2 regions of the Arthrobacter sp. zg-Y1219 genome follow, and region 1 is predicted to be linked to the other one. Evidence: predicted binding sites of a transcription regulator. Region 1 holds the regulator's gene; the other holds the start of a gene.
What was found. The regulator HrcA, encoded in region 1, represses chaperone genes, less so after heat shock. The targets are predictions, from matches to a motif close to TTNGCACTCGNNNNNNNCGAGTGCNAA.
Positions count from the first base shown of each region.

Region 2: the regulator HrcA is predicted to act here: its motif matches at 6,856-6,882, upstream of groES (co-chaperone GroES).

Region 1 covers NZ_JASKLY010000003.1:167,922-176,102, reverse strand. Annotated here, with positions in the region: gene hemW (radical SAM family heme chaperone HemW) at 1-1,079, shown strand, start outside; gene QNO00_RS01995 (DUF4870 domain-containing protein) at 1,245-1,664, opposite strand; gene QNO00_RS01990 (DUF3097 domain-containing protein) at 1,886-2,728, opposite strand; gene hrcA (heat-inducible transcriptional repressor HrcA) at 2,931-3,944, shown strand; gene dnaJ (molecular chaperone DnaJ) at 4,078-5,220, shown strand; gene QNO00_RS01975 (16S rRNA (uracil(1498)-N(3))-methyltransferase) at 5,223-5,987, shown strand; gene QNO00_RS01970 (GerMN domain-containing protein) at 5,991-6,929, opposite strand; gene QNO00_RS01965 (PhoH family protein) at 7,273-8,181, shown strand, end outside.
Region 2 covers NZ_JASKLY010000009.1:135,521-143,701, reverse strand. Annotated here, with positions in the region: gene QNO00_RS05385 (THUMP-like domain-containing protein) at 1-1,080, opposite strand, end outside; gene QNO00_RS05380 (MalY/PatB family protein) at 1,135-2,304, shown strand; gene QNO00_RS05375 (hypothetical protein) at 2,428-2,817, shown strand; gene QNO00_RS05370 (iron ABC transporter ATP-binding protein) at 2,814-3,572, opposite strand; gene QNO00_RS05365 (iron chelate uptake ABC transporter family permease subunit) at 3,569-4,579, opposite strand; gene QNO00_RS05360 (ABC transporter permease) at 4,572-5,633, opposite strand; gene QNO00_RS05355 (siderophore ABC transporter substrate-binding protein) at 5,700-6,650, opposite strand; gene groES (co-chaperone GroES) at 7,020-7,316, shown strand; gene groL (chaperonin GroEL) at 7,397-8,181, shown strand, end outside.

The DNA of each region.
Region 1 (8,181 bases):
ACACCGCCACCGAGCTCGGCGGCGGCGCCTCGCAGGCCGCCTACGGCGGCACCGCGGAACAGGAAGTCCGCTTTGCCGCCCGTGCGCTGAAGGCCTCGGGCTTGCCGGACCGGAAGCTCGGCACCGTCTTTTTCGGCGGCGGAACACCCACCCTGCTGCCCGCCGAGGACCTGGCCGGGATCCTGAAGACAGCCGTTGACGCCTGGGGCCTGGAACCGGGCGCCGAGGTCACCACCGAAGCCAACCCGGACTCGGTCACCCCCGCGTCCCTGCAGCTGCTCGCCGACGCCGGTTTCACCCGGGTCTCCTTCGGCATGCAGTCAGCGGTCCCACACGTCCTGGCGGTCCTGGACCGCACGCACACGCCGTCGCGGGTTCCCCAGGCAGTGAAGTGGGCGCGCGACGCCGGCCTGAACGTGAGCGTCGACCTGATCTACGGCACGCCGGGAGAGTCCCTCGCGGACTGGGAAGTCTCCGTCAAGGAGGCGCTCAGCTACGAGCCGGACCACATCTCGGCCTACGCGCTGATCATCGAGGACGGCACCAAGCTGGCCGCACGGATGCGGCGCGGCGAGGTGCCGCCGATCGACGACGACGACCACGCGGACAAATACCTCATGGCCGACGAAATGATGACGGCCGCCGGACTGTCCTGGTACGAGGTGAGCAACTGGTCCCGGACACCCTCTGATCACTGCCGCCACAACCTGGCGTACTGGCGCAGCGATGACTGGTGGGGGATCGGTCCCGGCGCGCATTCCCACGCCGGCGGCGTGCGCTGGTGGAACGCGAAGCACCCGACCGCCTACGCGCAGCGGCTTGCGGCGGGGGAGTCGCCGGCGGTGGGGCGCGAAACCCTCGACGCCGACACCCGGTACGTGGAAGACGTCATGCTGCGCACCCGGCTTGCGGAGGGCCTGGAGCTGTCCCGGCTGAAGGATTCCGGCCGGCTCGCCGTCGCGGGCCTGATGGCCGACGGCCTGGTGGACCCGAGGGCTGCCCTGACCGGCCGCGTGCTGCTCACGACCAAGGGCCGCCTGCTCGCCGACGCCGTCGTCCGCCGCCTGCTGCCGGACTAGGACAGGCTGCCGGACCGGGACAGGCTGCCGGACTAGGACAGGCTGCCGGACTAGGACAGGCTGCCGGACCGGGACAAGAGGCATCCAACAAGAGAAGGACCCCGGGGGACGGCAGCGATGCCGGCCGGGGTCCTTCTTTTTTGGCCTGTCTGAGGTGAATGCCCGTTACGTGATGCGGCGCAGGTTCAGGCGGTACCGGTAAGGGCGCCCGCGGTTGACCTCGATGCCGGCCACCACCGAGGAAACGGCAATGATGACCCAGAGCAGGGCGTTAAGGATGGCGAAGACCCAGCCGATTACCGGAATGAAGGACAGCAGCCAAGCCACCAGGGCAACGATGGTGGGAGGCAGCGTGAAGTTCAGCGCTTCCTTGGACTCCTGGGCGGTGAAGGGGCCGCGGTCGCGGAAAACCAGAAAGATGACCAGGGCCGGGATGAAACCCAGGATGCCGCCGAAGTGCGCCATGGTTGCCCACTGCCGGTCCTCCGAGGCCGTCAGGGGCAGCGCATTGGCGGGCGCTCCCTGGTAGGCGGGACGAGCGCCGGAACCCCGGTCATCGGGCTGCGGGTGGTGGTTCTGACGGATGTTCGACACTGCTGTTTCCTTTGTGACTCTGGACGCCTTGGTCTTATGCCCTGGGGCCAATGCTTGGACTCGCGGTACCCGGTGAGACTGTGCAGATAAACCCGGTGAGACTGTGCAGATAAAACTGTGCAGATCGGATCGGATCGGTTTACTGCCCTGTACCTCAACTAGGTTACTGGCAACGGGTCCCGTCTCCGGTACCCGACGCGGCGCGCGGTTCGCTAGGGAACGGTCAGGAAGTCGATGACTTCCTCCACCCGCCCCAACAGCGAGGGCTCCAGATCGGCGTACGAGTTGACGCTGCCCAGCAGTTTCTTCCACCCCATCGCCACGTCCGTGTGGTCCCGGTGCGGCCAGCCCAGGCCCTTGAGGATGCCCGTCTTCCAGTCTTCGTGCCGCGGGACCACCGGCCAGGCGGTCAGGCCGATGGTCTGCGGCTTGATGGCCTGCCAGACATCAACGTACGGATGCCCCACAATCAGCACGTTTCCGCGCGCCCCGGGGACCGCCATGGTTTCGGCGGCGATGCGGGACTCCTTGGAGCCGGACACCAGGTGGTCCACCAGGATGCCCAGCCGGCGGCCGGGGCCCGGGCTGAAGTCCCGAACCGCGGCATGCAGATCATCCACTCCGTGCAGGGGCTCGACGACGATGCCTTCCACGCGGAGGTCGTCGCCCCACACCTTCTCCACCAGTTCGGCGTCGTGCTTTCCTTCCACCCAGATGCGGCTGGCCCTGGCGGTGCGCGCCCGCACATTGTCCACCCGGACGGAGCCCGACGCCGTCCGCCGGGACACGGGTGCCGCCGCCTTGACCGCCGGGATCACTTCCACCGGCTCGCCGTCGAGCAGGAAGCCGAAACCCAGTTCAAACGACTTGGTTTTTCCCCGCCGGTCCTCCAGCACCATCAGATGCAGTCCGCCGGACTTCTCCACCCGGACCACGGCTCCGACCCAGCCGCTCTGCACATCCTCGAGCACCAGACCGGCCTCTGCCCCGACCTTGGGGAGGGTTTTCCGGGCCGGAGCACTGATGTCCTGCGGTCCCCACGAAAAGTTGGACACGGGTGTTTTCCTCGCTTTGGTTGGTTCGCATGCAGCTGGCAAGTGCACGCCGCAGGCGTGCGCGGCTCGGGCCACTCAATGCTAGCAACGACCCTGATCCGTATTAGACTTAGCACTTAGGCATGGTGAGTGCTAACCGTCAGCCGCTCAACGGCCGACGCCGGTTGACCGCCGGTCCACCGTCAGCAAGGGAGGGAAAACCATGAGTGAACCACGCAGACTCGAGGTGCTCCGGGCCATTGTTGAAGACTATGTGCATTCGCGCGAGCCGGTCGGCTCCAAGGCCCTGGTGGAACGCCACCAGCTCGGGGTCTCCAGCGCAACCATCCGCAACGATATGGCTGCCCTTGAAGAAGAGGGCCTGATCGTTGCGCCTCATACTTCTGCCGGGCGCATCCCCACCGACAAGGGCTACCGCTTGTTTGTGGACAGGATCTCCGATGTAAAGCCCCTGTCCGCCGCCGAACGCAAGGCCATCTCCTCCCTGCTGGAGGGCGCCGACGACCTCGACGACGTCATGGAGCGGACGGTCCGGCTGCTGTCGCAGCTGACTAACCAGGTGGCCGTGGTGCAGTATCCGCATTTGGGCAACGCCAAGGTGCGGCACATCGAGTTTGTCCTGCTCGCACCCGCCCAGGTGCTGGTTGTCCTGATTTCGACGACCGGCCGGGTGGAGCAGCGCGTCATCACCATTCCGGACCAGGTCACGGAGCCGGACCTGCTGGATTTGCGGCAGCACTTCCTCGTCTCGCTCAGCGGCACACCGCTGACCCGGATCACCGGCCACCTGGCCGAATGCCTGGCCACGGTGCCGGCCCGCAGGCGGCGCAGTGCCGCCGCCCTGGCCCGGTGCCTGGAACAACTGGCCGGAATCAACCGCGAAGACCGCTTGGTCATGGCCGGAACAGCCAACCTCGCACGGTCCACCGTAGACTTTCCCCTGACCATTGGCCCGATCCTCGAGGCGCTGGAGGAACAAGTGGTCATGCTTCGGTTGTTGTCCGAAATGGAGCAGGACGCCCGGGGCGTTTCGGTCCGGATCGGACGGGAGAACCCGCACGGTTCGCTGTCGGAGGCATCGGTCGTGGCCACCGGCTACGGCCCGGACGCTTCGGCGAAGGTGGGGGTGCTCGGACCAACCCGCATGGATTATCCCAACACCATGGCGACGGTGCGGGCCGTGGCCCGCTACCTTTCCCGGATACTGAACAACTAGAAAACGTTAGACAATACAGCAGCAGTGCGCCGGTTCCCGGCCGTCCAAGGCGGCCGGAGCCGGCGGAAGTCTTCGCAAGAGAAGGCGAAACCGCAACACGGTTACTGCAAATTACAGGAAGCGATGTGCACGAGTGAGCGATCACTACCAGGTCCTGGGTGTCGGACGCGACGCAACGGGCGAAGAAATCAAGAAGGCGTACCGGAAGCTTGCCCGCAAGCTGCACCCGGATGTTAACTCTGCTCCCGGAGCGCAGGACGAGTTCAAGGCCGTGACCCACGCCTACGAGGTGCTGGCGGATCCGCAGAAGCGCCGGATCTACGACACCACCGGCAACGAGAACGGCAACGACAACGGTTTCGGCGGCGGCGCCGGCTTCGGCGGCCAGAGCTTTGGCTTCCAGGACATTTTCGACACCTTCTTCGGCGGAGCCGGAGCGGGCGGCGGCCGGGGCCCGGCCTCCCGCACGCGCCGCGGCCAGGACGCGCTGATCAATGTGCGCATCGATCTCAAGGACGCCGTGTTCGGCATCAACAAGAAGATCGACGTCGACACCGCCGTCACCTGCCCGACCTGCGACGGCAGCTGCTGCCAGCCCGGCACCTCGCCGCGGACCTGCGACATCTGCCACGGCACCGGCCAGGTGCAGCGCGCTGTCCGCTCCATCCTGGGCCAGGTCATGACCAGCGCCCCCTGCGGATCGTGCCAGGGGTACGGCTCGGTCATTCCCGATCCCTGCCACGAGTGCGCCGGCGAGGGCCGGGTCCGCAGCCGCCGCACGCTGAACATCAAGATCCCGGCCGGCGTTGCCACCGGCACCCGCATCCAGCTCGGCGGCCAGGGCGAAGCCGGCACCGCCGGCGGACCGCAGGGTGACCTCTACGTGGAGATCCGGGTTAACGCCGATCCCACGTTCGTGCGCGAGGGCGACGACTTGCACGCCACCCTGACGGTGCCGATGACGGCCGCCGCACTGGGCTCCTCGATCAACTTCGAAACGTTCGACGGCGACCGTGAAATTACGGTCAAGGCCGGCACGCAGTCCGGCGAAATCACCACCCTCAAGGGACTGGGCGTCACCCATCTGCGCGGTTACGGCCGCGGAGACCTCCTGGTCCACCTGCATGTGGAGACTCCGCAGAAGCTGGACGCGGAGCAGGAGGAGCTGCTGCGCAAACTGGCAAAGCTCCGCGGTGAGGAATACGCCGAGGGCCGCCTGGCCGGCAGCGGATCCGGCGTCTTCGCCCGGCTGCGGGACCGCCTGGGCAATCTCTGACCATGACCAACCCCATTTTCTTCGGTGACCCGGGCGCCGTCCGCGCCGCCGTGCCCGGGTCAGTGTTTGTCCTCGAGGGACCGGAGGCCCACCACGCCGTAGCCGTGAAGCGGCTTGCCCCCGGCGAACCGGTGGACATTGTGGACGGTGCCGGACTGCGGCTGACCGGCACCGTGTCGGCAGCGGCTCCGTCCCGGCTGGAAGTATCCGTGGAAGCCGTCACCGAAGAAAACGAGGCAGCCGAAAAGCTGATCCTGGTCCAGGCCCTTGCCAAGGGCGGCCGCGACGAGCAGGCGATCGAAGCGGCAACAGAACTCGGCGTGCATGTGGTTCTTCCGTGGCAGTCCGAGCGCAGCATCGTGCGCTGGCGCGCCGACAAGGCGGCCAAGGGACAGGCCAAATGGCAGGGGATTGTCACTGCTGCGGCCAAACAGTCCCGCCGTTCAGCGGTTCCGCTGGTCGAAGAGGTCGTGGAGTCAAAGGCACTGGCGCTGCGGCTGGCTGACGTGGATCTGGTGGTGGTGCTGCACGAGGAGGCCGACGGCGGACTCGCCCCGGCCGTCGCGGAAGCGCGCCGGCGGGCCGGGAACCGGCCACTGAGCATCGCGGTGGTTGTGGGCCCGGAAGGCGGCATCAGCGCCGCAGAAGTGGACCTTCTGCGGTCCGGCGGGGCCGTGGCGGTCCGGCTGGGCGGACACGTCCTGCGGTCCTCGACTGCGGGGCCGGCTGCGCTGGCAGTCCTCAACTCCCTGCTGGGCCGCTGGTAGGAACTACTGCGGCACGGAGCTGACGCTCACGCGCTTGGAATCCTCGTTCTCCCGGTCCTCGCCGTGAAAGACGCTGACGTTGTATTCACCCGGGGGCAGCTCCACGGTAAAGCCGAAAAGCGAGCTGCCTCCGGTGGGTGCCTCGAGTTCGGCATAACCGGTCTCGATGGCGGTCTCCGCCGGCCGGCCGTCCACAATGGGTTCCACCCGCCAGGAGAGCTGGCCGCCTTCGGAGACTGCCGTGCCGTGCACGGTGAGGGAGGATTGCGAGCCGGATCCCTCCTGCGGGTCGATGATCCAAATGGGCGCCATGAGCGCCGCGTCGCGCTGCAGCGGGCCTTCCAGGACCTCGTGCCCAAAGGCGGTGTAATCCGCCTTGCCGTCCACCAGCAGCACCACCGACGCCTCGTGGCCCACGGTGGTCAAACCGGCATTCGATGCCGCCGCGGTGGCCGTGTAGACCAGCTGCTGAACGGCACGGTGGGCCATTCCCTCGTCCATTGAGGTTGTGAAGGCATCCTCGGAAATGTCGACGGTAATGACGTTCTTGCCGGAGATCGAGGCGGTGACGCGGCTGGCCTTGTGCCACGGATTAAAATAGTCCGGATCCGCCGGCTTGCCGGAGGTCATGGCGAGCACTGCTTCACCGATGGGGTCGCCGCCGCTCTCGGCAGGCTGGAATTCCCGGTAGAGCTGGACATCGGAGCCGTTCAGGCCCAGCCAGTAGACGGGTATGCGGCCCGGGGCGGGCTTTCCCTCCGAAGGAGCCGCACCGCTCAGGGGGGACGCCACTGAACCGCCCGCCGCGCCGAAAGAGATGGGCATGGTGGTGGTCGGGGTAACTGCCACCACTCCGCAGCCGCTGAGGAGGAGCGATGAGGCAGCCAGCAAGCCGAGGAATCCCCGGCGGCTGCGCAGTGTCGTTTGGCGCGATGTGCCCATTCTGTCCTCCTTTCGCTGAACGGTCGCTTTCAAGCTTGGCACACGCCAAACGCCGGATCCGCTGTCTTGACCTTCCTGCTACCGGACTGAGACCCGATTGAGACCCGCAGGCGCTGACCGATCAGGCCGGCAATCCCTGCCGGTCCGCAAAACAGGAGAAGACGGGTGCGGGGGGCATCAAGTAATATTGAAGTGTCTGTCTTAAGGCAGGCACTGCGTTTCCTGCCAGAACGGCGCGCGAACAGCGCACGATCAGCACACGAACACCACACGAACACCACACACACGGCACGACCGAGAAACTCTGCAAAGGGGCGATGAAAGGCCTGGGAAGGCCGAATATATGACTGAATCCTCAGGAATTGGCACCATCGGACTGGATCGGCAGACCATCGTCTTTGATTCCACTGAACACATGGTCCAGTCACTGGGTGCCAACGACGAGGCACTCAAGATCATTGAGGCCGCTTATCCGGAAGCCAACCTGCATGTGCGCGGGAACGAGCTTTCGATCACCGGACCGGCGCCCGTAGTGGAACTCACGCACCGGCTGGTGAGCGAGGTCCGGATTTTGGCCCGCAGCCAGACCAAGGTCACGCCCCAGCTCCTGGAGCAGCTGATCACCATGCTCCGGGACCAGACGGCGCAGCGCCCGGCGGAGGTCCTCACGCAGAACATCCTGTCTTCGCGCGGGCGGACCATCCGGCCCAAGACGCTGAACCAGAAAAACTACGTCGACGCGATCGACGAAAACACCATCGTGTTCGGGATCGGACCGGCCGGCACCGGCAAGACCTACCTCGCCATGGCGAAGGCAGTGCAGGCGCTGCAGCAGAAGGAAGTTTCCCGGATCATCCTCACCCGCCCCGCGGTCGAGGCCGGAGAACGCCTGGGGTTCCTGCCCGGGACGCTGAGCGACAAGATCGACCCGTACCTGCGCCCCCTCTACGATGCGCTGCACGACATGATGGACCCGGATTCGATTCCCCGGCTCATGGCGGCCGGGACCATCGAAGTGGCCCCGCTGGCGTATATGCGCGGGCGCACCCTGAACGATGCGTTCATCATCCTGGATGAGGCGCAGAACACCACGCCGGAACAGATGAAGATGTTCCTGACCCGGCTGGGCTTTGGCTCCAAGATGGTGGTGACCGGCGACGTCACGCAGGTCGACTTGCCCGGCGGCACGGCCTCCGGCCTGCGCATCGTGCATGACATCCTCGGCGATCTTGACGACGTGTCCTTCTCCGAG
Region 2 (8,181 bases), on a different contig from region 1:
GCCGCGCTTCTTGATGTCCAGGACACCGATGCCGTTGGCCTTCACCCAGGCCTTGAGCGCCTTGACGTTGTAGGGGCGCACCTCGAGCACCCGGTAGGCGCGTGCGAAGGGCGTCGCCATCAGCTCGGGAGCACCGATGTAGGCAATGTGCGGATCCAGCAGGTGACCGTCCAGGGAGCGGGCAACGTCGGCGACAAGCCCCGCGCGGATGACCGCGCCGTCGGGCTCGTACAGGTAGGCATCCACGGGACCGACGGCGACGTCCTCGCCGCCGGGCACGTAGTCGAACGGTGAGGTCAGCTCCGCGGCACCGTTGGCTCCGATTACCAGGGCCGCGCGGCGGACTCCGTCACGGCGCAGGGCATTGAACCACAGGGTCGCCTCGGTCACGTCGCCGTCCACTGACACCCACTGCGCTTCGCAGTTCTTCGGCAGCGCCTCGTGCGGAATTCCGGGGCCCATCTTCACGCCCACGGGCAGGCCGGCGTCGGCCAGTGATTCCACGAAGGACAGCGGCGGAGAAAACGCTTCCGGATCAAAAATGCGGGTGGTGCCGGAGGTCGAGGTGGTCCGGCGCGCCGGATCCAGCCACACGCCGTCGAACCCGCCGAGGTCGAACTCTTCGGCGGCGCCCTGGACCACCTTGGCGTTGGGCCAGGGCATCAGGTTGATGGTGGCCGCGGCGGCGGTGATTTCATCAAGCTCGACGGCGGTCACCTGCCGGTCCAGCGTGGCCAGCGCCAGGGAATCCGCGCCGATTCCGCACCCCAGGTCAGCGACCTTCTCCAAGCCGGCCTGAACGTACCGCTGGGCATGCAGCGCCGCGACATTCAGGCGGGTGGCCTGCTCCAGCCCCGGCGCGGTGAAGAGCATGTGCTCGGCGAACGGGCCGAACTTGCCCCGGGCCTTCATCCGCAGTTTGGCCTGGGTCAGGACGGCGGCCACCACCTCGGGGGAGTGCCCGGCCTTGCGCAGATCGTTGTTGAGCTTAAAGGACTCGGACTCCAGGTACGGGCCGAGGGAGTTCAGCAGTTCCCAGCCTTCGGAGGTCAGAACATGGGCGAGGGAGGTATCCGGCATGCCTACCAGCCTAGTTCTTCTGCCGCCGGGCACGTTAGCTGTAGGTTGGGCGGCATGATGAAGATCGCGGCGGAGCCGCTGGCCGCGCTGCGAGCCCGGACCAGCGCGAAATGGCAGACCTACCCGGCGGACGTCCTGCCGCTGTTCGTGGCGGAAATGGACTATCCGCTGGCCGAGCCCGTGCAGCAGGCCATCATTCACCGGGTCCTGGCGTCGGACACGGGTTACATTGCCGGCCCGGAACCGGTCGCCGGTGCCTTTGCCGGGTACGCCGGGCGGACCTGGAACTGGGCGGTGGATCCCGGGGACGTGCGGACCACCACCGACGTCAGCGTGGCCATCGTCGAGTGCCTGCGGCAGACGGTTCCGATGGACGGCAGCGTGGTCATCACCCCGCCGGTCTATCCGCCCTTCTATGAGCTGCCGCCGGAAGCCGACGCCTCGGTGGTGGAAGTTCCACTGCTGCTCACGGGGAGGGGCTGGCAGCTGGACCTGCCGGCGCTGGAACGCGCGTTTGCCAAGGGAGCCGACGCCCTGCTGCTGTGCAATCCGCACAATCCGCTGGGCCTGGTGCATTCGGCTGAAATCCTCCGGGCGCTCGCCGACCTGTCGGCCAAATACGGAGTGGCCGTGATCAGCGATGAAATCCATGCTCCGCTGACCTACGCGCCGGGCTCGTTCACGCCTTACCTCTCCGTCTCCGCGAATGCCCGCGAGTACGGCCTGTGCGTGACCGCAGCCAGCAAAGCCTGGAACATTGCCGGCACCAAGTGCGCGGTGATGGTGGCCTCCAGCGAACGCACCCGGCTGCAGCTGGACTCCATGCCGGACGAGGTTGCCGCCCAGACCAGCATTTTGGGCCTGCACGGCACCGTGGCCGCGTATAACGACGGCGGGCCCTGGCTGGAGGCCGTCATGGCCGCGCTGGAGGATAATCGCCGGCTGCTCGGCGAGCTGCTGGCGGCCCGGCTGCCCGGACTCGTATACCGTCCGCCCGCCGCCGGATATCTGGCCTGGCTGGACTTCCGGGGGCTCGGCTGGGGTGAGGATCCGGCTGCCGTGGCCCTGGAACGGGCCCGGGTGGCGCTGGAACCGGGGCACCGGTTCGGGCCGCAGGGCAGCGGCTTCGCCCGGTTGAACTTCGCCTGCTCCCCGGAGGTGCTGGCCGAGGCGGTGGAGCGGCTGGCACGGGTGCGGGCGTCGTCGTCGGACGGGACCGCCTAGATGACCACCGGCCGGCCTGAATGAAGGACAGCGATAGGCTTGTTGGGCCAGGGGCGAAGATAGAGACCGCCAGGCACATCACCGTGAACGGCGGGAAATACCGCAAGAAGGCAGGCAAACGGAATGGACCCGACCACCAACTACTGGGCGCTGTTTGCCATCCTTTTCCCGTGGGGCCTTTTCCTTTGCCTCGTGGGGATCCTCACCTACCGGAAAAAGTTCCTTCGGTTTCTGGCGGTAGACGACTTTTTCCCCGGTAAGCCTTCGCTGGCCACCACCTATCTGGGTACCTTCATCATGCTGATAGCCTCTGCCCATTTTGTCTCGGTTGCCGACCTCGAGGCCCTGACGGTGCCTTTTGGCCTGGCACTGTTTACCAGTTGGCTGCTCGGCGTTGGCGGAATATTTTGGATGCCGAAATTCCTCCAGCCGGCATGGATGAAGGAAGCCGACCGGTTGATGGCGCGGGGCGAAGATCTGTTCGCCAAGAGGTTCCTGCAGGGAGGAAGCTAGGCGAAGTAGACGCCGATCCGGTTGCCGTCGATCTCCTCGATCCGGATGTCGATGTCGTAGATGTCCCGCAGCACCTCCGGCTGCATGATCTTCACCGGCGGCCCCTGGTGGATCAGCCGGCCCTCGCGCATGGCAATAATGTCGTCGGAGTAGCAGGAGGCGAAATTGATGTCGTGGATGACCAGCACCACGGTCTTGCCGAAGTCGTCGGTGAGCCGGCGCAGCAGCCGCATCATCTCCACCGAGTGCTTCATGTCCAGGTTATTCAGCGGTTCGTCCAGCAGCAGGTAGTCGGTGCCCTGGGCCAGGACCATGGCGATGAACGCGCGCTGGCGCTGTCCGCCGGAGAGCTCGTCGACAAACCGGTCCGCCAGGGCCGTCAGGTCCAGATAGGCCATGGCCTCGTCGATGAAGGCCTTGTCCGCGATGGTCGGGCGTCCGCCGTTGTGCGGGTAGCGGCCGAAGCCCACCAGATCACGCACGGTCAGCCGGACCGTGAGCTGGTTGTCCTGGCGCAGGATGGCCATCTTCCGGGCCAGCTCCTTGCCGCCGGTGGCGCTGACATCCAGCCCGTCCACCAGCACCGATCCGCTGTCCATGCGCAGCAGCCGGGAAATCATCGACAGCAGGGTGGACTTGCCGGCACCGTTGGGCCCGATGATCGAGGTGATGCCGCCTTCCTTGATGTCGGCGCTCACGCCGTCGACCACCAGTTGGTTGGCATAGGACTTGGAGACGCCGGTTATGGAGATCATTTGACGTTGCCTCTCAGCAGCAGGATAAGGAAGACGATGCCGCCGACGAATTCGATGACGATGCTCAGTGCCGTGTCGAACGCGAAGATCCGTTCCAGGACCAGCTGCCCGCCGACCAGGGCGATGATGCCGAGCAGCACGGCGATGGGCAGCACCGCGGCGTGGCGGAAGTGCGAGCACAGCTGGTAGGCCAGCGAGGCCACCAGTAGGCCGAAGAACGTCACCGGGCCCACCAGGGCGGTGGAGACGGCGACCAGGACGGAGCAGATGATCAGCGTGGACGTCACTGCCTTCTTATGGTCCACGCCGAGGTTGACGGCCATGTCCCGGCCCAGGGCCAGGACGTCGAAGGAGCTGCGCATCCGCCAGGCCATGATGCTGACCAGCGCGACGGCGACGGCTGAGTAGCCCAGCAGGGCACCGTCCACGTTGTTGAAGGAGGCGAAGAACAGGTCCTGCAGGATGATGAACTCGCTGGGATCGATCAGCCGCTGGAGCAGGGACGAGAAGCCCCGGAACATGGTGCCGAAGATGATTCCCACCAGCAGCATCAGGTGCAGGGACTTGCCGCCGCCGGTGAACAGCCAGCGGTAGAGCAGGAAGGAGAAGCCCACCATGAGCACGAGCTCGATGATGAACAGCACGGGCTCGGACATCGTGAGCACGGCCTGGCCGCCGATCACGAACACCAGGGCGGTCTGCAGCAGCACGTACAGGGCGTCAAAGCCCATGATCGACGGCGTCAGGATGCGGTTGCAGGTCACCGTCTGGAAGAGCACGGTGGAGACCCCGACGGCGTAAGCCACCAGGATCATCGACGCCACCTTGACGGCGCGGCGCGGCAGGATGTAGCCGAGGTTTCCCCGCAGCTCGATGGTCATGAACACCGCGACGAGGGCTGCCGCGGCAATTCCCAGGGTGATGATCCAGAACTTCGGCGGCAGAGAGCGCACCGGGTGCCGGCGGGAGGAGACCATCGCCGTCGGCAGCGGGTTGGAGTTAGCCACGGGCGGCACGCTTTCGCAGGAGCAGGTACAGGAAGAGGACGCTGCCGATGGCGGAGACGATCACGCCCACCGGAATTTCGTATGGGTAGCGGATGGTGCGGCCGATGATGTCGCAGGCCAGGACAAAGCCGGCGCCGAAGACGGCGACCCAGGGCACCGCCCGCCGGACGTTGTCGCCGATCATCAGGGAGACCAGGTTCGGCACGATCAGGCCCAGGAACGGAATGGAACCCACGCTGACGACGACGACGGCGCTGATCAGGGACACGATGACCAGGCCCAGCATCATCACGCGGTTGTAGTTCAGGCCGAGGTTGGTGGTGAAATCGGCGCCCATGCCCGCGACGGTGAAGCGGTCGGCGGCGAGGTAGCCGATCACCGTCAGGATGCCGACGATCCAGAGCAGCTCATAGCGGCCCCGCAGGACGCCCGAGAAGTCTCCGACCATCCAGCTGTTCAGGGTTTGCAGCAGGTCGGTGCGGTAAGCGAAAAAGGTGGTGACGGCGGAGATGACGCCGCCGAGCATGATGCCGACCAGGGGAACGATCAGCGTGTTGCGCATCGGCAGGCGGCGCAGGATGAGCAGGAACAGTGCGGTTCCGGCTGCCGCGAACAGGGTGGCGGTGGACATCTTCATGATCATGGAGGCGCCGGGAAGCAGGACGGTGACCACCAGGATGCCCAGGGATGCGGACTCCACGGTGCCGACGGTGCCCGGTTCCACGAACTTGTTGCGGGCCATCAGCTGCATGATGAGCCCGGCGACGCTCAGGGCCATGCCGGCGAGGATGATGCTCAGGGTGCGGGGAACGCGGCTGACCCAAAAGACCTGCCACGCCACGGGATCCCCGGCCAGCAGCGAGGGCAGCGAAACGTCGCTGACCCCGATGAACATGCTCGCCACAGCCAGCACGAAGACCGCTGCGGACCCCAGCGCCAGGCTGGCCGCGGTACGCGGAAACCGCCGTCGTCGGGTGACGGCGGCGGAAGTGGAGGGCGGGGGCAATGCGGGGGGAGAAGCGGGGCCTGGGGCAGGCGCGGCGGGAGCGCTCATGAGAAAAGTCCGGTCTCGCCTTAGGTTCCGGCAGCGGTGCCGGAACCTAAGGCGGTGAGAGGGATGTTAGGAAATACCGTTCTGGACTTCGGTGACCATGCTGTCCACGTTGGTCAGGCCGTAGCCCACGAGGTACCAGCTGTTGGCGTCCAGCGTGGTGATGCGGTCGTTCTTGGCGGCGTTGGTGCCGTTGACCAGTTCGTTGTCCAGCACGGCAACAGCTGCCTCGCCGCTTTCGCCGACTGCAGTGTCGCGGTCGATGACGAACAGGTTGTCGGGGTTCTTGGTGGCGATGTATTCGGCGGTGACGGACTCGCCGTGCTTGCCTTCGGACTTGATCTCCGCGACCGGAGTCACGCCGAGGACGTCGTGGATGATGCCGAAGCGGGAGCCGGCGCCGTAAGCAGTCATTTCGCCGCCGCTGGTCATGACGATCAGGCCGGTTCCTGCGTCAGCTGCAGCGGTTTTGGTCTCTTCGATCCGCTTGTCGATGGCGGCGAGCTTCTCGTCAGCGGCTTCTTCCTTGTCGAAGATCCGGCCCAGCGTGCCCGTTGCTTCCTTGAAGGAAGCCATCGGATCAGCCGCATCAACGCTCAGGTCGATGGTGGGCGCAATCTTGCTCAGTTCCTCATAGGAGGCAGCAACACGGCCCGAGATGATGATCAGGTCCGGTGCGCCTTCGCTGATGGCTTCGAAATCCGGTTCCTTCATAGAGCCGATCTTCGTGTAATCATCACCGGCGAACTTGGAGAGGCTGTCGGGGAAGTTGGCTGCCGGAACGCCGTCGACATCAACGTCGAGGGCATCCATCGTGTCGAGGGCACCCAGGTCGAAGGTGTAGACGGTTTCCGGGTTCACCGGAACTTCAGTGGTTCCCTGGGCATGCTCAACGGTGACGTTGGTCGGCTCGGGAGCTTCTTCGGCGGTGGCGGCCGTCTCGGCTCCGCAGGCGCTCAGCGCGAGGAGAGAGGCCAGCGCGGTGCCCGCGACGATGCGGGACTTGAGGGTGTTTTTCACAGTAATGGGCTCCAGCTGCTTGGGTCCGGGTCCGCGCGGCGGAGAAACCCCGCAACCGGAAACGGAAAAAATGCCAATAGGACACAGAAGTGTTTGCTAATCAATGCGCGCCCCTGAAAACTATCTGTTAGGTAAGGCTAAGGCAAGTTAAGCGCAGCACATTTCGTTATATCGCCTCCCGGCACCCGGGTAGCCGGAGCCAATATTGGCACTCGCCTTGACCGAGTGCTAACCGTTGCATAAGTTAGGAACCAGCACTCTCCCAGTGAGGGTGCTAATTCCTGAGGGAAGCGCCATCCGGCACCGCGACGACGGCCAGCGCCTACCGACGGTCCACATCCGTTAGTAACTACGCAAAGGAGAGCCCGAGTGTCGGTCTCGATTAAGCCCCTTGAGGATCGTATTGTTGTCCGCCCCCTCGAAGCCGAGCAGACCACTGCTTCCGGCCTCGTCATCCCGGACACCGCCAAGGAAAAGCCCCAGGAGGGCGAAGTTGTCGCAGTAGGCCCCGGCCGCGTTGACGACAACGGCAACCGCGTTCCCGTGGATGTTTCCGAAGGCGACGTCGTCATCTACTCCAAGTACGGCGGAACTGAAGTCAAGCACGGCGGCCAGGAATACCTGGTGCTGTCCGCCCGCGACGTACTGGCCATCGTCGTTAAGTAGTTGAAAAAGGAAGACCCCGGCCAATCTGGCCGGGGTTTTCTGATGCAGGTGCAGATGTAGCTGTCGGAAAGGACACACACATGGCAAAGCAATTGGAGTTCAACGACTCCGCCCGCCGCTCGCTGGAGGCCGGCGTCGACAAGCTGGCCAACACCGTCAAGGTGACCCTCGGCCCGCGCGGCCGCAACGTAGTGCTCGCCAAGACCTGGGGCGCTCCCACCATCACCAACGACGGCGTGACCATCGCCCGCGAGGTGGAGCTGGATGACCCCTACGAAAACCTCGGCGCCCAGCTGGCCAAGGAAGTAGCCACCAAGACCAACGATGTTGCCGGCGACGGCACCACCACGGCAACCGTCCTGGCGCAGGCACTGGTCAAGGAAGGCCTGCGCAACGTTGCTGCCGGCGCAGCTCCGGGCCAGCTCAAGCGCGGCATGGAAATCGCCGTGGAGGCAGTTGCCGCACGGCTGCTGGAAAACGCCAAGGAAGTTGAAGGCAACCAGGTTGCGCACGTCGCTGCCATCTCCGCGCAGAGCATGGAGATCGGCGAACTGCTGGCCAAGGCTTTCGACACCGTCGGCAAGGACGGCGTCATCACCATCGAGGAATCGTCCTCGACGCAGACCGAACTGGTCATCACCGAAGGCATGCAGTTCGACAAGGGCTACCTGTCCCCGTACTTCGTGACCGACGCCGAGCGCCAGGAAGCCGTCCTCGAGGACGCGCTGATCCTGATCAACTCCGGCAAGATCTCCTCCGTCGCCGAGTTCCTGCCGCTGCTGGAGAAGGCGCTGGGAACCTCCAAGCCGCTGTTCATCATCGCCGAGGACATTGAGGGCGAAGCCCTGTCCACCCTGGTGGTCAA